Regions from separate parts of the Kitasatospora sp. HPM-01-4 genome, predicted to be linked through region 2. Evidence: riboswitches for the same ligand, from Rfam matches in the RefSeq annotation. Region 2 holds a riboswitch; each other region holds the start of a gene.
The links. A riboswitch is a leader RNA that binds a small molecule or an ion and turns the genes downstream of it on or off. The one in region 2 is predicted to bind magnesium.
Positions count from the first base shown of each region.

Region 1: it holds a riboswitch for magnesium, as region 2 does, so the genes downstream of both, ACSMTC_RS05835 (hypothetical protein) here and ACSMTC_RS29070 (NRAMP family divalent metal transporter) in region 2, are expected to answer to the same signal.
Region 3: it holds a riboswitch for magnesium, as region 2 does, so the genes downstream of both, ACSMTC_RS02650 (hypothetical protein) here and ACSMTC_RS29070 (NRAMP family divalent metal transporter) in region 2, are expected to answer to the same signal.

Region 1 covers NZ_JBPQGP010000005.1:1,378,150-1,384,944, forward strand. Annotated here, with positions in the region: gene ACSMTC_RS05820 (cold-shock protein) at 5-442, shown strand; gene ACSMTC_RS05825 (glycosyltransferase family 2 protein) at 484-1,383, opposite strand; gene ACSMTC_RS05830 (polysaccharide deacetylase family protein) at 1,699-2,841, opposite strand; M-box (ykoK) riboswitch at 3,419-3,594, shown strand; gene ACSMTC_RS05835 (hypothetical protein) at 3,864-4,301, shown strand; gene ACSMTC_RS05840 (MgtC/SapB family protein) at 4,414-5,145, shown strand; gene ACSMTC_RS05845 (phytoene desaturase family protein) at 5,191-6,765, shown strand.
Region 2 covers NZ_JBPQGP010000005.1:6,643,864-6,650,658, forward strand. Annotated here, with positions in the region: gene ACSMTC_RS29060 (CAP domain-containing protein) at 1-643, shown strand, start outside; gene ACSMTC_RS29065 (NAD(P)/FAD-dependent oxidoreductase) at 1,074-2,480, shown strand; M-box (ykoK) riboswitch at 2,630-2,805, shown strand; gene ACSMTC_RS29070 (NRAMP family divalent metal transporter) at 3,143-4,792, shown strand; gene ACSMTC_RS29075 (hypothetical protein) at 4,920-5,255, shown strand; gene ACSMTC_RS29080 (hypothetical protein) at 5,450-5,710, shown strand; gene ACSMTC_RS29085 (winged helix-turn-helix domain-containing protein) at 5,828-6,283, shown strand; gene ACSMTC_RS29090 (hypothetical protein) at 6,514-6,795, shown strand, end outside.
Region 3 covers NZ_JBPQGP010000005.1:602,568-609,362, reverse strand. Annotated here, with positions in the region: gene ACSMTC_RS02655 (N-acetylmuramoyl-L-alanine amidase) at 1-1,485, opposite strand, end outside; M-box (ykoK) riboswitch at 1,661-1,836, shown strand; gene ACSMTC_RS02650 (hypothetical protein) at 2,133-2,366, shown strand; gene ACSMTC_RS02645 (hypothetical protein) at 2,406-2,594, shown strand; gene ACSMTC_RS02640 (VOC family protein) at 2,716-3,090, shown strand; gene ACSMTC_RS02635 (ABC transporter ATP-binding protein) at 3,143-4,468, opposite strand; gene ACSMTC_RS02630 (ABC transporter permease) at 4,500-6,281, opposite strand; gene ACSMTC_RS02625 (hypothetical protein) at 6,487-6,795, opposite strand, start outside.

The DNA of each region.
Region 1 (6,795 bases), 5.3 Mb from region 2:
TGGCGTGGTCGCCGGTCGTGTGGTGCGGTTCGACAGTGCGCGAGGTTACGGGTTCATCGCTCCGGGCCATGGCGGGGAGGACGTGTTCCTGCATGTGAACGACCTGCTGATCCCCGAGTCCCAGGTGCGCCCCGGGCTGGCCGTCGAGTTCGAGATCGAGGACGGTGACCGCGGGCTCAAGGCCTCGTCCGTCCGCCTCGCCGCGGGGGCCGCCCACAAGCCGTCGTCCCTCCCGGCACCCGACAGCCGGGTTCCCACGGCCCGTGCCGCCGGGCAGGCGGACGACGACTGTCTGTGCGACGTGCTCAGCGCCGACGAGTTCCACCGCGAGATCACCGAGGTCCTGCTGGAGGCGGCCGGGACGCTGACCGGGGAGCAGATCCTCCAGGTCCGCCGGGCGCTGCTGCGGTTCGCCGGGGACCACGGCTGGATCGAGAGCTGACCGAGAGCGGCGCCGGCGCGGCCGACCGGGCCGCGCCGGACTCACAGACAGCGCACCCGGTGACGGACGCTGCCCACCAGGCGACCGGCCCGCCAGGCTGCACCGTGCCACCAACTCCCGGACCGCTCCGGCGAGATGGCCTCGGGAAGGCGCCGTGCGATCCGGTACCAGGCACGAAGTGCCGACCGGGTGCTCGCGGGCGGCAGGCCGTGGGCACGGAAGTCGCGCATCAGCCGGGGGTCGGCCCTGCCGTAGCCGTAGGCCTGGCGGGCGGCCTGCCAGAGCTGTTCGCGCACGCGGTAGCGCATCACCGCGTCCGGTGCGAACACCAGGGCGTACGAGGCGAGTTGGGCCCGCCAGCAGAACTCGACGTCGTCACCGCCGCCCGCGTACCCCTCGTTGAAGCCGCCGAGGGCGCGCAGCACCTCGGTCCGCACACCGAGGGTGGCGCCCACCGCGTACGGCAGGTAGCCCATCATCTCGGGGAGCCGGTCGCGGGGCTGCGGCCTGCGCCAGGAGCAGGCCTGCCGGTTGTGGACGGCGAAGTACTCCGGGTACCCGCCGACCAGGTCGGCGGTGCGGGAGGCCTGGGCCATCGCCCGCAGCCAGCCGGGGGTCGCGGCGTCGTCCGCGTCGCAGAAGACCAGGAAGTCACCCCGGGCGGCGGCCGCTCCGACATTGCGGGCATGGTTGATGCCCTTGCGCGCGAAGGCGTCCACCACCCTCAGTTCCGGCAGCTCGGGCCTCCACTCCCGGGCCGCGTCGGCCGTACCGTCGGCGGAGCCGTTGTCCGCCACGACGACCTCCCACGCCCCCGGGTACTCCTGCCGGCTCAGCGCCTCCAGCTGGCCGGGCAGCACCAGCGCGGCATCACGGGCCGGGATCACGACGCTGACCAGCTCCGGCATGGGCCGAAGCGTCCCCTGGGCGGCGGTGCTCACCCGTTCCTCCTCAGCTGCGGCGGCGACCGCGGTCCGCGAGCGGTCCGGGCTTCCCGGAGTACCCGTCGATGCGTGGGCGCGAGCCGGGCGACCTACCGGCGGCTCTCGTGCCCCAAGTCGCCCAGTGACCGCGCACCTTGCCGTTCCGGTCGTCGACGGCGACGCGCGGCGGTCCGAGGAGCGGGCACGGCGGACGGGGGCGGGCACGGCGGACGGGCGCGGGCACGGCGGACGGGCGCGGGCACGGCGGACGGGCGCGGAGCCGGTCGGTGACCGCCGGCCGTTCGCAGACCGCCGGGTGTGCTCCGGTCTGCGTCAGCCGGCCGGGAAGTCGAAGGTGTAACCCTGCTCGACCAGCCACGGGAGCAGCTGGGACAGCGCGGCCACCGTCTCGCTGCGGTCGCCGCCGCCGTCGTGCATCAGGATGATGCCGCCCGGGTGCAGCTCGCGCTGCGCGGTGGCGACGATCTCCGCGACCCCGGGCTTCGCCCAGTCGCGGGTGTCGACCGTCCATCCGAGCGGGCGCAGACCGGCCTGCACGGCGATCTGGCGGTTCTGGGCGGTGAAGTCACCGCCGGGGGCGCGGAACCACGAGACCTCGGCGCCCGGGCCGCCGGCCTTGAGGATCATGTCCTTGGCCGCGTCGATCTCGTAGACCTGCTGGTCCTGCGGGAGGGTGTGCATCGGCTGCGGGTGGTGCACGGTGTGGTCGCACAGGCGGTGGCCCTCGGCCAGGATGCGCTGGACCGCCTTCGGGTTCGCGGTGGCCTGGGGGCCGATCTCGCAGAACGTCGCCTTGGCGTGGTAGCGCTGCAGCAGGTCGAGGATCGCGTCGGTGGCCGGGCCGGGGCCGTCGTCGAAGGTGAGCGCGACCGTCTTGCCCCCGCCGCCGGCGGTGGCGGTGTGGTAGACGATCGACGAGCCCGGGGCGTCCGGTACGGGCTGCGGCGCTGCGGGGGCGGGCGCGGCGGGTTTGGCGGCGGCCGGCGCGGGCGCGGCGGGCTTGCCGGGGGCGGCTGGCGCGGGCACGGCGGGGGCCGGCGCAGGCACGGCGGTCCCTGTGGTGGGGGCCGTGGTGGGGGCGGCGTGCTTGGTGGAGAGGGCGACGGGTGCGGCACCCGTCACAGCGGCCGGCGCGCCGTGGCCGGGTGTCTGCCCGGTGGTGGCGCCGGGGGCGGCGGGGCTCGCAGGCGCGGCTGCGGAGGCGGCGGCGCCGGGCGGCGCCGTACCGGGGGTACCGGCGCCGGGCGGTACTGCTCCGGGGGACGGCTGCGCGGGCGCCGGCGTGGTGGCGCTGACCCGCACGCTCGGGCTCCCGGCCGCGGCGGCGGCGCTACCGCTCGTAGCGGCGCCGTACGAGGTCGCGCCGCACGCGCAGGCGAGCGCGAGCGGAAGGACGGCGGCGCATCCTGCTGCGGCCCGGCGAAGAATCGTGCGGGTGGTGGCCTGCTCCGGCATGGCTGTTGCTCCTGGGGTCGTACAGAGGCCCGGCATGCCACCGGGCTTCCTTTCGACAATGGCCGCCGGTCGCACGCTTCCAAAGCGTTCGCGGCTTCTTGAGACCGTTCTCACGTCCGACGGACAGGCGGGGTGAGGGGCCAGGACAGCGCTCTCAGCGGCGGTGCCGGGCGGCTGCCGGGCGCCAGTCGCGATCCGACGCCGACGACCCGCGAGACCCGTGCGCCGCACCACCCCCGCCCCCGCGGAACGGCGGTCGTCCCGCTTCCCGCGATCACACCCATGGACACCCGATCGGCCCGAGGCCGGCTCCCGCCTCAGCGGGAGCGGATCCGCCATTCGATGATCCCGGCCGGCCGGAAGGGCTTCCGATCAACCGTCAACCGTGCTCCACCGCGGCGGAGTCGGACCTGCGTCGCCCGCGGTCGACCATGCGTCGTGGGCGACCGGAGCAGTTCATCCACCGCGGCCACGGCCGGTGCGCCTCCCGGCCGAGAACGCCTCGTACCGTGGGCTCCCTCCCCTCGAACCGGCTTGCGCGGCCCGCTTTTCGGTTTATAGTGGCTGAGGTTTTCATTGGGCACCTCGTTCGGTGAGGCGTCTTCACGGACACAGGCCACTGATCCCACCCGTCGAGAGACGCTCCGGATCAGGACAGGTCTCCCCGACCTAAGGGGTGACCCCAAGTGGCTTCCGGCCCGCGGGCCGGATTACGCCGTGGAGTGCCAAAGCTCTGACGAGTTGGGGTGAGCCGGCGGCTTCCGTGCGCGTCGGTGAGCTCCTTGCCGTGTCGTTCAGGCGCCGTCGTGCGCCTCGGCCGGGAGGAGGCGAGAGACATGGAATGCAGTAGTACGGGCCGTATCCGGCCCCGCGCCCGCCTGTCCTCGCTTCGTACCGGCACGCGCTGACACTCCTCACGGCTGACTCCGACGCCAGCGATCCGCCCGCACCCGGGTGCGGTCGCCCGGCCTGCCGTGGGTCCGCCCCCGCGTGCCCTCCAGCCTTTGCCCCTGGAGGTTGCCATGACCACCCTGATGATCGGCCGCACCGTGCACGGCCCCGCCGCCACGTCCCGGCCCACCGGTATCCACCTCGGCCGCCGGGCCGCACACCTGCTGCGAGGCCTTCGCCTCCGGAGGACCGGCGCCGCGGCCCACACCGCCCCGCTCGTGCCGATGGCTCCGGCCGACTGCCGTGCCCGCGGATACCTGCGGCTGACCCTGCAGGACGGCACGCCGCGGCTGTACCTCCTCGACCACCGCGACTTCGCGGCCACCACCTCGCCCGAGGTGGCCTATGACGCCCGGGTGCACACCGCCTACCAGCTACTCCTCCAGGGCCACCGCCCCGAGGAGATCGCCGAGCGGCTCGCTCTGCCCGCGGCGGCCGCCCAGCGGATCGCCGAGCACGCCGAGCGTTCCGGACCGAACGGCCCGGGGAACCGGCCGCCGCTCAGCTGACGGCCCGCCCCGAGATCGACCACACGTACGCCCCTCGCCCGACCGATGTCGCCCGGGATTCACCAGGCCCGGGTTGACTCGGCTCGCCGCCCCGTTCCGAAGGAGGTGCCCCGTGCACGCCCTGACCACCCTCGACTTCCTCGTCCGCCTCGCCGCCGGTGTCAGCTGCGGGGCCCTGATCGGCGTCGAACGCCAGTGGCGTGCGCGGATGGCCGGCCTGCGCACCAACGCGCTGGTCGCCGCGGGAGCCACCCTGTTCGTGCTCTACAGCGAGGCCGTCGGCGACACCGGCAGCCCGACCAGGGTCGCCTCCTACGTCGTCTCCGGCATCGGCTTCCTCGGCGGTGGCGTCATCCTCCGCGACGGCGCCGGGGTGCGCGGCCTCAACACCGCGGCCACCCTGTGGTGCTCCGCCGCCGTCGGTGTCCTCGCCGCCTCCGGCAAGCTCGACCTGGCCGTCCTCGGCGCCCTCGCGGTGCTCACCGTCCACCTCGTCCTGCGCCCGGCCGGCCGGCTGCTCGACCGCGCGCCCTCGGCCGGCACCGACCCCGACTCGACCACCCGGGCCACCGTCCACCTGGAGTGCGAACGCCAGGCGGAGACCCAGATCCGCGCGCTCCTGCTGCAGGCGCTGGCCGCCTCCGGCCTCGCGCCGACCGGCCTGCGCGCCCGCCGCGAGCAGGGCGAGACCACCAGCCTGCGCGCCACGGTCGCGGTCACCGGCGACGTCACCGCCGCCCTGGAGCAGGTGGTCACCCGGCTCTCCCTCGAACCGGGCGTCCGCGACCTGCACTGGCACCTGGAGGACGAACACGACCGCGCCGAGCACGAGGTGCTCGCCTGAGCCGACATGCTGGCCATCGGCGCGCTCGGTTGGTAGGACAGCCTCATGCAGCCTGTGCAGGGGACTCCCGGTCACTCCCGCTACGACGTCGTGATCGTCGGCGGCGGCCACAACGGGCTGGTCGCTGCGGCGTACCTGGCACGGGCCGGGCGCAGCGTCCTGGTGCTCGAACGGCTGGACCGCACCGGCGGGGCGGCGGTCTCGGCCCAGGCGTTCCCGGGCGTGCCGGCGCGGCTGTCGCGGTACTCCTACCTGGTGAGCCTGCTGCCACGGAAGATCGTCGACGAGCTGGGCCTGCGCTTCACGGTCCGCCGGCGCCGGATCTCCTCGTACACCCCTACCGTGCGCTCCGGGCGGCCGACCGGGCTGCTGGTGGACGCCGGCGATCCGGCGCGTACCGCCGCCTACTTCCGTGAACTGACCGGCTCGGAAATGGAGTTCACCGCCTGGCAGGAGTTCTGGGCGATGACCTCCCGGGTGGCAGGGCGGGTCTTCCCCTCGCTCACCGAGCCGCTGCCCACCCGCGCGGAGCTGCGCCGCCGGGTGGACGACCCGGCCGCCTGGACCGCCCTGTTCGAGCGGCCCCTCGGCGAGACCCTGGAGCGGACGTTCACCGACGACCTGGTACGCGGCGTGGTCCTGACGGATGCGCTGATCGGCACCTTCAGCCACGCCCATGATCCGTCGCTGCGCCAGAACCGCTGCTTCCTCTACCACGTGATCGGCGGCGGCACCGGACAGTGGCACGTCCCGGTGGGCGGAATGGGCTCGCTCACCGACGCGCTGGCCGACGCGGCCGGGTCCGCCGGCGCGGAACTGCGGACCGGCTGCGAGGTCACCGCCGTGGCCACCGACGGCGCGACCGCCGAAGTGACCTACCGCAGCGGCGACTTCGAGCACCGGGTCGGCGCCCGCCAGGTGCTGTGCGGCGCGGCGCCCGCCGTACTGGACCGGCTGCTCGGCCGGCCCGCCGACCGGCCGGGGCCGGAGGGCGCGCAGCTGAAGGTGAACATGCTGCTGCGCGGGCTCCCCCGGCTGCGGGACACCACCGTCGACCCTCGGGAGGCCTTCGCCGGGACCTTCCACATCGCCGAGTCGTACACCGAGCTGGACGCGGCCTACCGGGTGGCCGCGACCGGGCGTGTGCCGGCCGCCGCCCCCTCCGAGATCTACTGCCACTCGCTGACCGACCCGTCGGTCCTGGGCCCCGGGCTCGCGGCCCAGGGCTACCAGACGCTCACCCTGTTCGGCCTCCAACTGCCCGCCCGGCTCTTCACCCATGACGCCGACTCGGCCCGCGAGGCCGCGCTCAGGGCCGTCCTCGGACCGCTGGACGCCTGCCTGGCCGAGCCGCTCGCGGACTGCCTGGCCGTGGACCGGGACGGCCGTCCCTGCCTGGAGGTGAAGACCCCGGCCGACCTGGAGCGCGATCTCGGCCTGCCCGGCGGCAACATCTTCCACCGGGAGCTCGCCTTCCCGTACGGCGATCCGGCCGGGGACCGGTGGGGCGTGGCCACCGGGCATCCCAACATCCTGCTCTGCGGGGCCGGTGCGATCCGCGGCGGTGGCGTCAGTGGCATCCCCGGCCACAACGCCGCCATGGCGGCCCTCGGGCGCTGAGGGCCGCCACCCCACCGCCGCCCCGCCTTC
Region 2 (6,795 bases):
GGACACCGAGAGCGCGCAGCCCGCCGCCGACTACCAGGGCTCCCACGGCGCGCGGCCGACCGCTCAGGCCTCGACCCCGTCGTCCGACGCCTCCGCTCCGTCGTCCGAGGCGTCCGCCCCGTCGTCGCCGTCCGCGTCCCCGTCGGCTCCGGCCGGCCAGGCCCCCGCCGCCACCCCCACGGCCACGCCCACCGCCCCGTCCGCGACGAGCGGTTCGAGTTCGGACGCCGTACAGCAGGTGCTCAGCCTGATCAACCAGGCACGGGCCGCCCAGGGCCTGCCCGCCTACACCATCACGGCGGGTCTGACCCGCAGCGCCGAGGCCCACAACCAGACGATGGCCGGCGGCTGTGGCATGTCCCACCAGTGCCCGGGCGAGGCCGAGTTGGGAGCGCGGGAGACGGCCGCGGGCGTCCAGTGGAACGCCATCGGGGAGAACATAGGTTACGGCGGCGGGGTCGGCTCCGCCGCCCAGGACATCGCCGCGATGGCCGTCAGTCTGACCCAGGACATGCTGAACGAGACGCCGCCGGACGACGGCCACCGCAAGAACATCCTCAGCGGCGAGTTCAGCCACATCGGCATCGCCGTCTACCGGGATGCCCACGGCACCGTCTGGCTCACCCAGGACTTCTCCAACTGACCTGTCCTGTAAGGACATCGGCCGAGATGGCCCGGTCCTCTCCCCGGCAGGGCCCGCCGCCCCGTTCCCTCGGGCGGCGGGCCCTGCCGGACGGTGCGGTGTCGGGAGGTGGTGTCGAAGGCGGGGCGTGTCCATCGGGTGCGCGACCGGGATCGCCCGGGCGGTTCCGTGTGGGTGGCGTTCCTTGTCGATGCACGTTCACCTCCAGTCCGATCTGATGGTTAGCGGCCCAGCTCGGGTGGGCAGAATGCATCCGGTTCGTCCTCGCACGCTCCCCACGTACGCTGCACGCGCTGGTCCGCGCCTGTGCACCACCCCATCGCACCGCAGCACCACCTTCCGCCTCCGCGCCGCACCACCCGCCTCCGCACCACCCGCCGCCCAGTGCAAGGCCCGGCGTACAGCTCCGCCGGGTGAGAGAGGGGCCGAGATGTCGTTACCTGTTGGCAGAGCCGCCGTGCTGGGAGGCAGCCTGGCCGGGCTGCTGCACGCCTGGGTCCTCGCCGAGGCGGGCTGGCAGGTGACCCTGGTGGAGCGCGACCGCCGACCGGGCAGGGCCGAGTTCGCCGGGGGAGTCCCGCAGGCCCGCCAGGCCCACCTGCTGATGCCGGCCGGACTGGATGCCATCGAGCGGCTGCTGCCCGGCACGACCGAGCTGCTCATCGACGCGGGGGCGCAGCGCCTCGGCCTGCCCAGCGACATCCGCTGGCTCACGCCGGCCGGCTGGCTCCCCTCCTTCTCGCCGCGGCACACCATCGTCAGTCTCACCCGCCCCCTGATCGACTGGGCGCTGCGCCACCAGGTGCTGTCGCACCCGGGTATCGAGGCGCGTGAGGGAGTCGACGCCGTCGGGCTCACCGTCGCCGGACCCCGGATCGCCGGAGTCCGCTACCGGCGGCGCGGCGACCGTGACCGGACCGAGTCGGTGCTGCCCGCGGAGGTGGTGGTCGATGCCACCGGCCGTACGTCCCGAACTCCTCACTGGCTGAACGACCTTGGGCTCGACGCGCCCGAGGAGAGCGTGATGGACGGCGGGGTCAGCTACTCGACCGGGCTGTTCCGCAGGGCCGAGGGGGGCCTGTCCGCCGGCCGTGCGCTCTACCTCCAGCCCCGGCCCGGGCGCAATCCGCGCTTCGGGCTGCTGTTCCCGGTGGAGGGGGACCGCTGGATGGTGACGGTCGGCGGGATGCGCGGCTTCACCGCACCCACCGACCTCGACGGATTCCTCGCCTTCAGCCGGGAGTTGCGCACACCGGACCTGTACGAGCTGCTCAAGGGCCTCGAACCGGTCGCCCCGATCCACGGCTTCCGCCCGCCGCCCAGCCGGCGGCGGCACTACGAGCGGCTGGCCGGTCTACCCGAGGGGCTGCTGGTGGTCGGCGACGCTGCCTGCACCTTCAACCCGATGTACGGGCAGGGCATGTCGGTGGCGGCCCGGTCCGCGCTGGTGCTGCGCGATCTGCTCGCGGCCGGAGCTTCCGGAGCCCACAGGTCCCGTGGACCGATCGCCCGTAGACAGACGGTAGTTGAACTCCCGGTGAACTCCAGGATGATCCAGCGCGCGGTGTTCCGCGAGGCGGGGGCGGCCTGGCGGGCGGCCTGCGCCGAGGACCTGCGCTACGACACCACCCTCGGCGGCCGTCGGGGGCCGCTGCTGAAGCTCCAGCACGCCTATCTGGACCGGGTGTTGAACGCCGCCCAGCGCAGCAAGGCCGCGCAGGACGCCTTCATCGACACCCTCTCGCTGACCGCGCCGCCGACCAGGCTCTTCGCGCCGGCCGTGCTGCTGCAGGCCGCCCTGAGCGGCGGCCCCAGGGGGCGCCGGATCGGGCCGTGAGGGTGAAAGCGGGTCGCAAAACGGCTCGCAGTGGCCGGAGTTGTCGAGGACGGCACCGGGGTTCCCGTTTCGATCGAGAAGATCGGTCAAAATTCGGTAAATGTGGTCGGTGCACCCTTCCGGTGGGTCTACGCTTGATGAGGTTTGAAAAGGCACCTCGTTCGGTGAGGCGTCTTCACGGACACAGGCCACTGATCCCAACCGTCGAGAGACGCTCCGGATCAGGACAGATCTTCCCGACCTAAGGGTTGATCCCAAGTGGCTTCCGGCTGGTGAGCCGGATCACGCCGTGGAGTGCCAAAGCTCTGACGAGTTGGGGTGAACCGGCCGTTTCGGCTGGTCCGCTCCTTGCCGTGTCGATACGACGCACAGCTGCGTCCCGGCCGGAAGGAGGCGAGAGACATGGATTCGAGTTGCAGTAGTCCGGGCCATAAACGGCCCCACATCCGCATGTCCTCGTTCTCCATCGGCACGCGGTAACAACCTTCTTCACGAGCTTTTCTGACACACCGTCCGCTCGGTGCTGCGCCATGCCCTCATGTCCTTATGACCTCATGGCGCTATTCCGCCGCGGGCTGCCGCGGTGTGCCCTCGTGAAGGGGATTGCTGCTGCGCGCCACCCGAACTCTCCCCGTGAAACCGGGGGGCAAGGGAGGTTCGCCATGACCGACACCACGATGACTCCACCGTCGATCTCGGCGCCGCGCGCCGCGGTGCTCGACGACGCTCACGTCGGCGACATCCAGGGCGCCCTGGGCACCATCAGCCTCAACGACACCGACCCGCGCCAGGGCCTCTCCGCCAAGCTCAAGACGCTGCTGGCGATCGTCGGGCCCGGCCTGATCGTGATGGTCGGCGACAACGACGCCGGTGCGTTCTCCACCTACGGCAACGCCGGCCAGAACTACGGCACCAGCCTGCTGTGGACCCTGCTGCTGCTGGTCCCGGTGCTCTACGTCAACCAGGAGATGGTGCTCAGACTGGGTGCCGTCACCGGTGTCGGCCACGCCCGGCTGATCCTGGAGCGCTTCGGCAAGTTCTGGGGCGCGTTCAGCGTGATCGACCTGTTCCTGCTCAACGCGCTGACCCTGGTCACCGAGTTCATCGGGATCACGCTGGCGGCGGGCTACCTGGGTCTGCCGAAGGTCGGCTCGGTCATCCTGGCCGCCGCGATCATCATCGCCTCCGCCTTCACCGGCTCCTTCCGCCGCTTCGAGCGGATCGCGGTCGCGCTGTGCGCCGGATCGCTGCTGCTGGTGCCGATCTACTTCATGGTCCACCCCAAGACCTCGCAGATGGCCCACGACTTCGTGGTTCCCAGCATGCCCGGCGGCAGCGGCGAGCTGGCCACCGTGATGCTGCTGATCATCAGCATCGTCGGTACCACGGTCGCCCCCTGGCAGCTCTTCTTCCAGCAGTCGTACGTCATCGACAAGCGGATCACCCCGCGCTTCATGAAGTACGAGAAGGCCGACCTGTGGATCGGCATCGTGATCGTGGTCGTCGGCGCCGCCGCGATGATGGGCTTCACCGCCGCCGCCTTCACCGGCACCGACGGCTTCGGCCAGTTCACCGACGCGGCGGGCATCGCCAAGGGCCTGGAGGACCACGCGGGCAAGCTGGTCGGCGTGCTGTTCGCGATCGCCCTGCTGGACGCCTCGATCATCGGCGCCTTCGCGGTCTCGCTCTCCACCGCCTACGCGATCGGCGACGTCTTCGGCATCAAGCACTCGCTGCACCGCGGGGTCGGCAACGCCAAGGGCTTCTACGCCGTCTACGCCGGTCTGGTCGCCGCCGCGGCGATCATCGTCCTGGCCGCCAGCGACAGCACGCTGGGCCTGCTCACCCAGGGCGTCCAGGTCCTGGCCGGTGTGCTGCTGCCCTCCGCCTCGGTCTTCCTGCTGCTGCTCTGCAACGACAAGGAGGCCCTGGGCCCCTGGGTGAACGGTCCCAAGACCAACGCCTTCACCTCCGCCGTGATCGGCGTCCTGGTCACCCTGTCGGTCATCCTGACCGCCTCGGTCCTGTGGCCGAACATCAGCTCCTCGGCGATCCTCGACATCATGGCCGCCTGCGGCGTCCTCGGGGTGCTGGCCGCCGGGTTCTCCTTCACCCGCCGGCGCACCGCCACCAAGGAGGACCCGATCGACCGCACCGGGCGCGAGAACTGGCGGATGCCCCCGCTGGAGACCCTGGCCCGTCCGACCATGTCCACCGCCCGCAAGATCGGCATGGGCGCGCTGCGCACCTACCTGCTGGTCGCGATGGTCCTGGTCGTCGTGAAGATCGTCCAGGTGGCGATCTCCCAGTGACCCGGCGGTGGGGGAGGCCGGCCCACAGCGGCCTCCCCCACCCCGGCACCACCGGTGCCCCACCCCGTAGTCCCGAACAGTCATAGGCCTCTCGCCGCCCCCTCGCCCGAGGAAGGGAGAACCAGCCATGCACGTCTCGCTGCTCCACCCCCGCCAGACCGGCCGCACCGTCGAGCCGGACGGCATCACCGCCCGGCGCGCCCACAGCTGCCCGCGCCTGCGTCTGACCCTGCACGACGGCGCCGAGCGCGCCTACCGGCTCGACGACCCCGGCACCTGCCCCGACTCCGGGACGCCGAACTACGCCGACTCCGCGTACGAGCCCCGCGTGCACCTCGCATACCTGCTGGCCCGTCAGGGCCACCACCCCGGCTGGCTCGCGCACTTCGCCGACCTGCCGCTGCCGGCCGCACACCGGATCGCCGAGGCCGCCCGGGCTGTTCAGGGCGTCCGGGCCGCCTGACCGCCCGCCGCGGTCCCCGGCACCGGCGCACTTCCCCGCGCCTCGCGCCACTTTCGTACGTCGCGCTCCTCCCGCGCCTCGCGCCCCTTCGGTGCGTGGCACTCCCTGCGCCCCGTACCCCTCCCACTCTTCGCCTTGCAGCACGCCGAGCCATGGCTTCGGCATGCCGTTCTCACCACGGAGGTGACCGTCCCGTGTCCGCACTCGCCCTGTTCCAGATCAACATCCCGATTCCGGTCGGCCGGGCCCGGGGAGCCTCCCGGTCGTCCAGGACGCACCTCGCCGACAGCCTGTCGGCGGCCGCGCTCGACAGCGTGGTCCTGCACGCGCCGGCCTCGCCGGTCGAGCCGTCTCCGGTACCGGTGCGCCGGACGGCACTGCGGGCCGGCTGGCACACCGTTCCCGGCCGCGACGGCCGGCCGCGCCTGGAGGCCACCTGGCGCTCGGCCGCCTGAATCCTCCGCCGGTTGAGCCCTGTGCCGGCGGACTCCGCCGACCGAGCCCCTCGCCGACCGGACGCCCGCCGCCCAAGCCCGAACCCGAACTCGTACTCGTACCGCCAGGAGGCCGACATGGTCGTGCGCTACCCACGGCTGAACGTCATCTTCTCGGACCACCACACCGCGACCCACCGCCCCGCCCCGCCCGCTGCCCCGCCCGCCGCTTCGGCCACCACCCCGGCCACCACCCTGGCCGCCGCTCCGGGCCGGCCCGCGAGGTCGGCGCAGCAGCGTGTGGTGGTCGACCAGACCTTCCGGACCGCCACCGTCGAAGGGCGCCAACTCGAGCTGACTTACCTGGAGTTCGAACTTCTCGCGCACCTGGTGGCCAATCCGCTGCGGGTTCACTCGCGCGGCCAGCTGATGGAGGCCGTCTGGGAGCGGCCGGACAACGGTGACACCCGCACCATCAACACCCACATCGCCCGGCTGCGCCGCAAGCTCGGTCCGGACCACCGCGCCAGTATCGCCACCGTCCGCCAGATCGGGTACAAGTACGACCCGAGCCTGGCGTTCGTGGCGGCCTGACGGCCGGTCAACTACGGTCGGTCGCCGATGAGGAGCGGGTGGTCACCCGGCTCTCGCTCGAACCGGCCGTCCGGGACCTGCACTGGCACCTGCACGACGGCAGCACCGGAGTGGACGAGGAAGCCATCGCCTGATCCCCCTGACCGGGGCCGCCTCCCCGGGCGGCGGCCCCGGCCTCGTACCGCCGGTGCCCGGGCAGCGGCGCGAGAACCCGACGCGGAGGAACTCCGATGAGGCCGTACTTCCACTCCCGGGCCATGCCGCCCCGGGACGTCCGCCCACCTGCCCGGATCACCCGCCCCCGTACCCGGGAGGGGACGGCGCTGCTCGGCGTGCTCACCCTGCTGCTGGTCGAGATGGTCGCGCTCGGCCTCGCCCCGGGCCGGGCCCGGCCGCTGATCGGGGCTTGTCTGTTCGGTGCGGGAGCCACCGTGTTCGTGCTGGTCGCGGTGGTGCGCTGGAGCCACCGTGCCATGGCCCGCCGGGGCCGCTCCACCGCGCCCCTCCCGTCG
Region 3 (6,795 bases), 6.0 Mb from region 2:
GGCCGCCACCCCGGTGACCGGGGGCTGGTTGGAGGAGAAGGCCGGGGCGATCACGACGGTGTCGCCGGCCCGCGGCGGGACGTCGGCGCCGGGCCCGATCGGCGCCCCCAGCAGTTCGAGGTAGTGGCCCCAGTCCCAGAACGTTCCCGGGTCCCAGTGCATCTTGGGGACGTCGGCCTGGGTCGGCCCCGGTACGTCGTCGTGGCCGATGATGTGCCGGCGGTCCAGCGGGACGCCGAACCGCGCCGCGAGGTAGCGCACCAGCTCGGCCGAGGACCGGTACAGCTGCTCCGAGTACCAGGTCGGCCGGTCCTCGGGGAGCGCGAACCCCTCGTGCTCGATCCCGACGCTGTGCATGTTGACGGTCTTGTTGCCGGAGTGCCAGGCGATGTCCCGGGTGTGCACCAGCTGGGTGGTGTGCCCGTCGGAGGCGCGCACCAGGTAGTGCGCGGTGGCCTGGTCGCGCGGGTCCTGGAAGGCGGCGAGCGCCCCGGCGTAGTCGCTCTCGGTGTCGTGGATGACGATCCAGCGGATCCGCTGGCCGTCCTCGGGACGGTTGGCCGGGTTGTAGTTCCCGTAGGAGGTCGGGTCCTTGGGGTCGGTCAGGGCGTACGCGGCGGGGACGAAGTCGCAGCCGAGGTCCTCCGGGCACTCGGCGGCCTGCCGCCCGGCTCCCGGCACGGGCCGGTCCGGGGGCCGGGCCACCACCAGGTCCGGGTCGGCGGGCAGGGTGAGCCGCTGGCCCTCGGGGGTGGTGCGCGAGGCGCCGGTGCGAACGGTCCGGAACACCCGGTCGGCGAGTACCCGGCCGGCCGTGGCGTCCTGCCCCGTCGCGCCGCCCGCGCCGAACCGGGCCACCGCGCCGTACCAGGCACCCGGGTCGGCCGACCGGGGGGCGCCGAGGGCCCGCTGGTACCGCGCGAGCAGGGCCGCGCCGCCGCGGAGGTTCTGCGCGGGGTCGCTCCTCAGCTGTCCGGCCGGGCGGTGGAGCAACCCGGCGGCGGCGTCCAGGGTGTGCAGCGCCGGGGAGTCCACGAGGCGGGCGGCCGGGCCGGTGGTGCGACGCCCCGGGAGCCGGTCGTCGCCGCGTCCCCGTGCCTCGGGCTCCCGGTGTCCGGCGGCGGCGTTCACGGCCGCCACGTCCACCTGGGTCAGGCCGAGTACGCCGTAGTTGCCGGTGGTGCTCGGCCGTCCCCGGTGGGACTCCCAACGGGTCTGCTGGTAGGCCAGCGCCAGCAGGACGGGCTGCGGCACCCCGAACTCCCTTGCCGCAGCGGCGAACTGGTGCTGCAGGACCCGGTCCGCCGGGACGGCGGTACCGGCCGGCGGCGTGAAGCCGGTCGCGCAGACGGTGGCCACGGCGGTGGCGACGGCGACCAGGGCGACGGGCCGGGGCAGGCTTCGGGCGGCGCGGAGGACCGCAGGGCGGCGGATGGCCGGAGAGGCCCCGGAGTTCCGGGTGGCGGTGGCCGGAGTGTGGTACATGCCACGGTTCTACAGCAGTTGACGGTGCGTCATATCGCCGACACTCCCGGGGGCCGTTGCGGCCGGGCGGCTGTTCCCATCGGCGCCGGGTGTCGCCACGGGCGCCGGTGGTCAAGTTCTGGCAAAGTGTTCGGGCCCGTCCTGGCGGAGGGACTATGCTCTCTGTGGTTTGAAGAGGGCACCTCGTTCGGTGAGGCGTCTTCACGGACACAGGCCACTGATCCCACCCGTCGAGAGACGCTCCGGATCAGGACAGATCCTCCCGACCTAAGGGTTGATCCCAAGTGGCTTCCGGCTCGCGGGCCGGATCACGCCGTGGAGTGCCAAAGCTCTGACGAGTCGGGGTGAACCGGCCGATCGGGCCGGTCCGCTCATGGCCGTGTCGATTCGGCGCGTTTCCGCGCCCCGGCCGGGAGGAGGCGAGAGACATGGATTGCAGTAGTCCGGGCCACAGTCGCCCTTACCCCAGTCTGTCCTCGTTCCTCCTTGGCATGCGGTAGCCGCCCGTTCTGCGCGCTTCTCCTGCGTTCGCGTCACCGGGTGCAGCCTGCCAAGGGCGCGGCGGTACGGCGTCGGCCGACCGTCGAAAGCCCCGGCCGCGGTGTGTCTTCGCATGCCCATCGGCCCGTCCACGAAGGTGAGTTGACGTGTCCGTCTTCGCCACGTTCCACCAGGTCGAGTTCGTCTCCAGCAGCTCCCCGCGCCGTCGCGTGCGCGCCGTTCTGGCCGAGGTGGCCGGGCGGCTGGCCGCGAGTCCGCTCGATCACCCCGTCCTGAGTGCCGTCGCAGCCCAGCGTCCCGCCTGCCCGCCGCAGCGGATACGGGCCCGCTGGGAGGCCGCCGTCGCCGCCGACCAGGCCGCCCGGCACTCGGACGGCTGAACCCGCCCACCACGGCCAACCGACAGGGGAATCACGATGATGACGAGGACCAGGCTCCACCCGCGTACCGCGGAGGGGACGATGCTGATCGGCGTGCTCGGCCTGCTGCTGCTCGAGGCGGTCGTGCTCACCGCTGTTCCGGCCGGGGTGCGCGCCGTGGCCGGCGCCGCCCGGCGGCGTGCCGCGGGAGCGGACCTGCCGTCGGTCCGGCCCACCCGAACCCGCTGAGACCGACCGGCGACAGGGCCCGCGGCGCCGCAGGCCGCGCTCCCCGTCGCCGGTCGGTCCGGACCGGCCGGATCCGACCGGCCCACCAAGACCATTCGTCGAACCGAGAGGAGCCCGTTCCATGATCACGGCTCTTGACCACGTCCAGCTCGCCGCGCCGCCCGGCAGCGAGGAGCTGCTGCGCGCCTTCTACGCCGATGTGCTGCAGATGGCCGAGATCCCCAAGCCGCAGCCGCTGACCGACCGGCGCGGCTGCTGGTTCGCGGCCGACGGCGGCCGGGTCCGGCTCTACCTGGGGATCGAGGAGAGCTTCCGGCCCACCACCAAGGCCCACCCGGGGCTGGCGGTCAGCGAGATCGACGAGTTCGCCGCCCGCCTGGCCTCGCTCGGTGCGCTGGTGGTCTGGGACGAGAGCCTGCCTCCGTCCCGCCGCTTCTACACCCAGGACCCGGTCGGCAACCTGCTGGAGTTCGTCGAGGCCCAGCCCTCGGCGTGAGGCCCGGCCCGCCGGGCGGGCCGACTCCCCGGACGAGGGCCCGCCGTGGATCTCAGAGTGCCGCCTCCGCGCCCGGTTCCAGCGTGAACCGGGTGTCGTGGGCGTCGTAGTCGTAGAGCTCGCCGTAGCGGCCCCAGTCGATGGCGATGTCCAGCTGGCGCTGGGCGTCGGCGGCGTCGAAGCCCCGGCGCAGCAGGTCGAGGAAGAAGTCCCGGCGCATGGTGCGGTCGTCGGTGGCGGTGAGGGCCTGGACGACGGCGCGGACCAGAGGGGCGTTGCGGGCGGCGGTCCGGGCGAACAGCTGCTTGCTGGTGAGGATGTCGGCGACGGTGAACTCCCGTCCGGAGTCGGTGATTTCGATCCGGGCGTTGGCGGTCCTGGCGAAGCCGAGCAGTACCGCGGCGTCCACCAGCGGCAGCAGGTCGTCCACCTCGAAGTTGAGCTCGTCGGCGATCTCCGCCAGGCCGTCCTCGCCGCCCCGGCCGACCAGGATCTCCAGCAGTCCGGCGAGTCCGCCGACGCTGGCCTCGGGCAGCGGGACGGTGATCGGGGTCGCGGTCGGCCGGCCGGCGGCGGGCCCGGACGCGGCGGCGGTGGCCTCGGCGCGACCGGTGAGGATGCCGTAGACGGTGTCGACCAGCGCCTCGAACTGCGGGGTCCGGCGGTCGCGGGGGCGGGGCAGGTCGACGGTGAGCTCGGCGCGGATGCGGCCGGGGTTGGAGGACAGCACCAGGATCCGGTCGGCCAGCAGCACGGCCTCCTCGATGTTGTGGGTGACGATCAGGATCGACTTCACCGGCGCCTCGTGGCCCTCCCAGAGGCCGACCAGTTCGGTGCGGAGGTTCTCGGCGGTCAGCACGTCCAGCGCGGAGAACGGCTCGTCCATGAAGAGCGCGTCCGGTTCGACCACCAGGGCGCGGGCGAAGCCGACCCGCTGGCGCATGCCGCCCGAGAGCTCCTTGGGGTAGGCGCCCTCGAAGCCGTCCAGGCCGATCAGGTCGATGGCTCTCAGGGCCCGCTCACGCCGTTCGCCCTCGGCCACGCCCCGTGCCTGCAGGCTCAGTTCGACGTTCTGCTGGACGGTGAGCCAGGGCAGCAGGGCGAAGGACTGGAACACCATCGCCACGCCGGGGTTGGCCGCGGTCAGGGGGGTACCGCGGTAGGCCACGGTGCCGGCCGAGGGGGCGATCAGCCCGGCCAGGCAGCGCAGCAGGGTGGACTTGCCGGAACCGGACTTGCCGAGCAGGGCGACGATCTCGCCCTCGGACAGCCGCAGGCTGATGTCCTCCAGCACCGGAAGCGCGCGCCCGTCCGGTGTGGTGAAGGTCTTGGTCACCGCCTCGGCCGCGACGATGGTGGAGCGGGTGCTGGTGGTCATCGGGCCCTCCGGTCAGGGGAGCGAGCGGGTCTCAGAGTGCGTAGCGGGTCTCGGCCATGCGGTAGAGGCGGCGCCAGAGCAGGCGGTTGAGGGCGACCACGTAGAGGCTCATCACGGTCACGCCGACCAGGATCCGGGGGAAGTCGCCGATGCCGGTGGCGTCGGCGACGTAGGCGCCGAGGCCGGTCGCGGTCAGGTGGTGCGAGCCGTACTCCACGACCTCGGCGACGATCGAGGCGTTCCAGGCGCCGCCGGCGGCGGTGATCCCTCCGGTGACGTAGTAGGGGAAGACGGCCGGCAGGATGAACGAGCGCCAGCGCAGCCGCCCGCGCACCTGGAAGCCGGTCATCGCCTCGCGCAGGTCGGAGGGGATCGCCGAGGCGCCGGCGATGACGTTGAACAGGATGTACCACTGCGCGCCCAGTGCCATCAGCAGGACCGAACCGAAGTCCAGCGAGATGCCGAGCGCCACGAACGCCGCGGTGGCGAACGGGAAGAGGAAGTTCGCCGGGAAGCTCGCCAGGACCTGCACCACCGGCTGGGCGAACCGGGTGACCTTCGGGTTCATACCGATCCACACCCCGATCGGCACCCACACCGCGGTGGCCGCCACCAGCAGCACCACCACCCGGCCGAAGGTCGCCGCGCCCAGGGCGAGGGCGTGCCCGAACTCGCCCAGTCCGACCGTGCGCTGGACGTAGTCCAGGGCCTGCCAGGCCCCGAGGATCACCAGCACGGCCACCGCGCCGGCGAAGAACACGTCGCCGGTGCGCTCGCGGGCCGCCGGGCGGGCCAGCGGGTGCTCGGCCAGCCCGAACGCCCGCATCCCCCGGTCGAGTCGGAGTCCGAGCGGCCGCAGCGGGCGGCCGATCAGCTCCGGCACGCTGGAGCGGCGCAGCACGTCGAGCACCACGCTGCGCGGGCGCTCGGCCGCCTCCGACTCCTCCACCCGGAACCGCTCGGCCCAGGCGGTCATCGGCCGCCAGAACAGGACGTTCGCGCCGATCACCATCACCACCATCACGGCGATGGCGATGCCGACCTGGCCCAGGTCGCCGTCGGCGATCGCCGCGGCGGCGTAGGAGCCCATCCCGGGCAGTGCGTAGTGGTGGTTGAGCACGCTGATCGACTCGGAGGCGGCCAGGAAGAACCAGGCACCGCCGAAGCTCATCATCCCGTTCCAGACCAGTGGGATCATTCCGCTCGGCACGTCGAGCCGCCAGAACCGCTGCCACTTGGTCAGCCGCATCACCCGGGACGCCTCGTCGAGCTCGCGCGGCTGGCTCGTCAGGGAGGCGTAGAAGGCGAAGGTCATGTTCCAGGCCATCGCGGTGAAGATGGCGAAGATCGAGGCGCACTCCAGGCCCAAGGTGGAGCCCGGGAACAGGTTGATGAACGCCGTCACGGTGACCGAGAGGAAGCCCAGCACCGGCACCGACTGCAGGATGTCCAGCACCGGGAGCAGCACCTTCTCCGCCCGCCGCAGCCGGGCGGCGGCGGTGGCGTAGGCGAAGGTGAACAGCACCGAGGCGACCAGCGCGGCGAACATCCGCAGCAGCGAACGCACCGCGTAGTACGGCAGGTTCGCCGGATCCGTGGACACCGTCGGCGGTGCCTGGTCCGGCAGGAACGGTGCGTTCAGGCCGGGCGCGAGCCGCAACAGGCCGTACAGCAGTGAGATCAGCGCCGCTGCCACCAGCACGTCGACCCAGCGCAGGGCCGGCCGCCGCCACACCCCGCGCGAAGGGAAGCCGCCCTCACCCGCCACCTGTCCCACCACCCGACGCCCGTGCCGCAGTCGTACGGTCGCCACTGAACCATGCCCGGGCGGCCCGCGGACCCGCCTGGATGACCGGTGCGGGAACACTCACCGGCATGGCCCAACGCGCCGGGCCGCCGCACTCCGCCCGGTCGCCCGGCGGCGCGCCCGACGCGCCCGACGCGCGGGCGGGACGGGCGCCGGCCGGGTGCGCGGCGTCCGGGCACCCGGCCGCGGCCTGGCCGGCGCTGTGCCGGGCCTAGTCGAGCTCGACCTCGAAGTCCCAGGTCGCCAGGGGCTTGCCGGAGACCCGCCAGCTCAGTGTCGAGTGCCCGGCCTCGAACACCGCGGTGAGTGTGAGGACCGCGTCCTGCGCCGGGGTCGCGGTCGCCGAGGGCCGGTCCGCGGTGAACGGCACGGCATGGCCGAGCTCGTCGCTCAGTACCAGGGCGTCCGCGGTGAGGTCGACGCTGCCCGCGGTGGTGTGCAGCCGCACCTTGACGGTGCCCTTGGAGCGGTCGGGCGGGGCGGCCCCGGCCGAGGGGGCCGGCAGGTCCAGCTCGGGGCC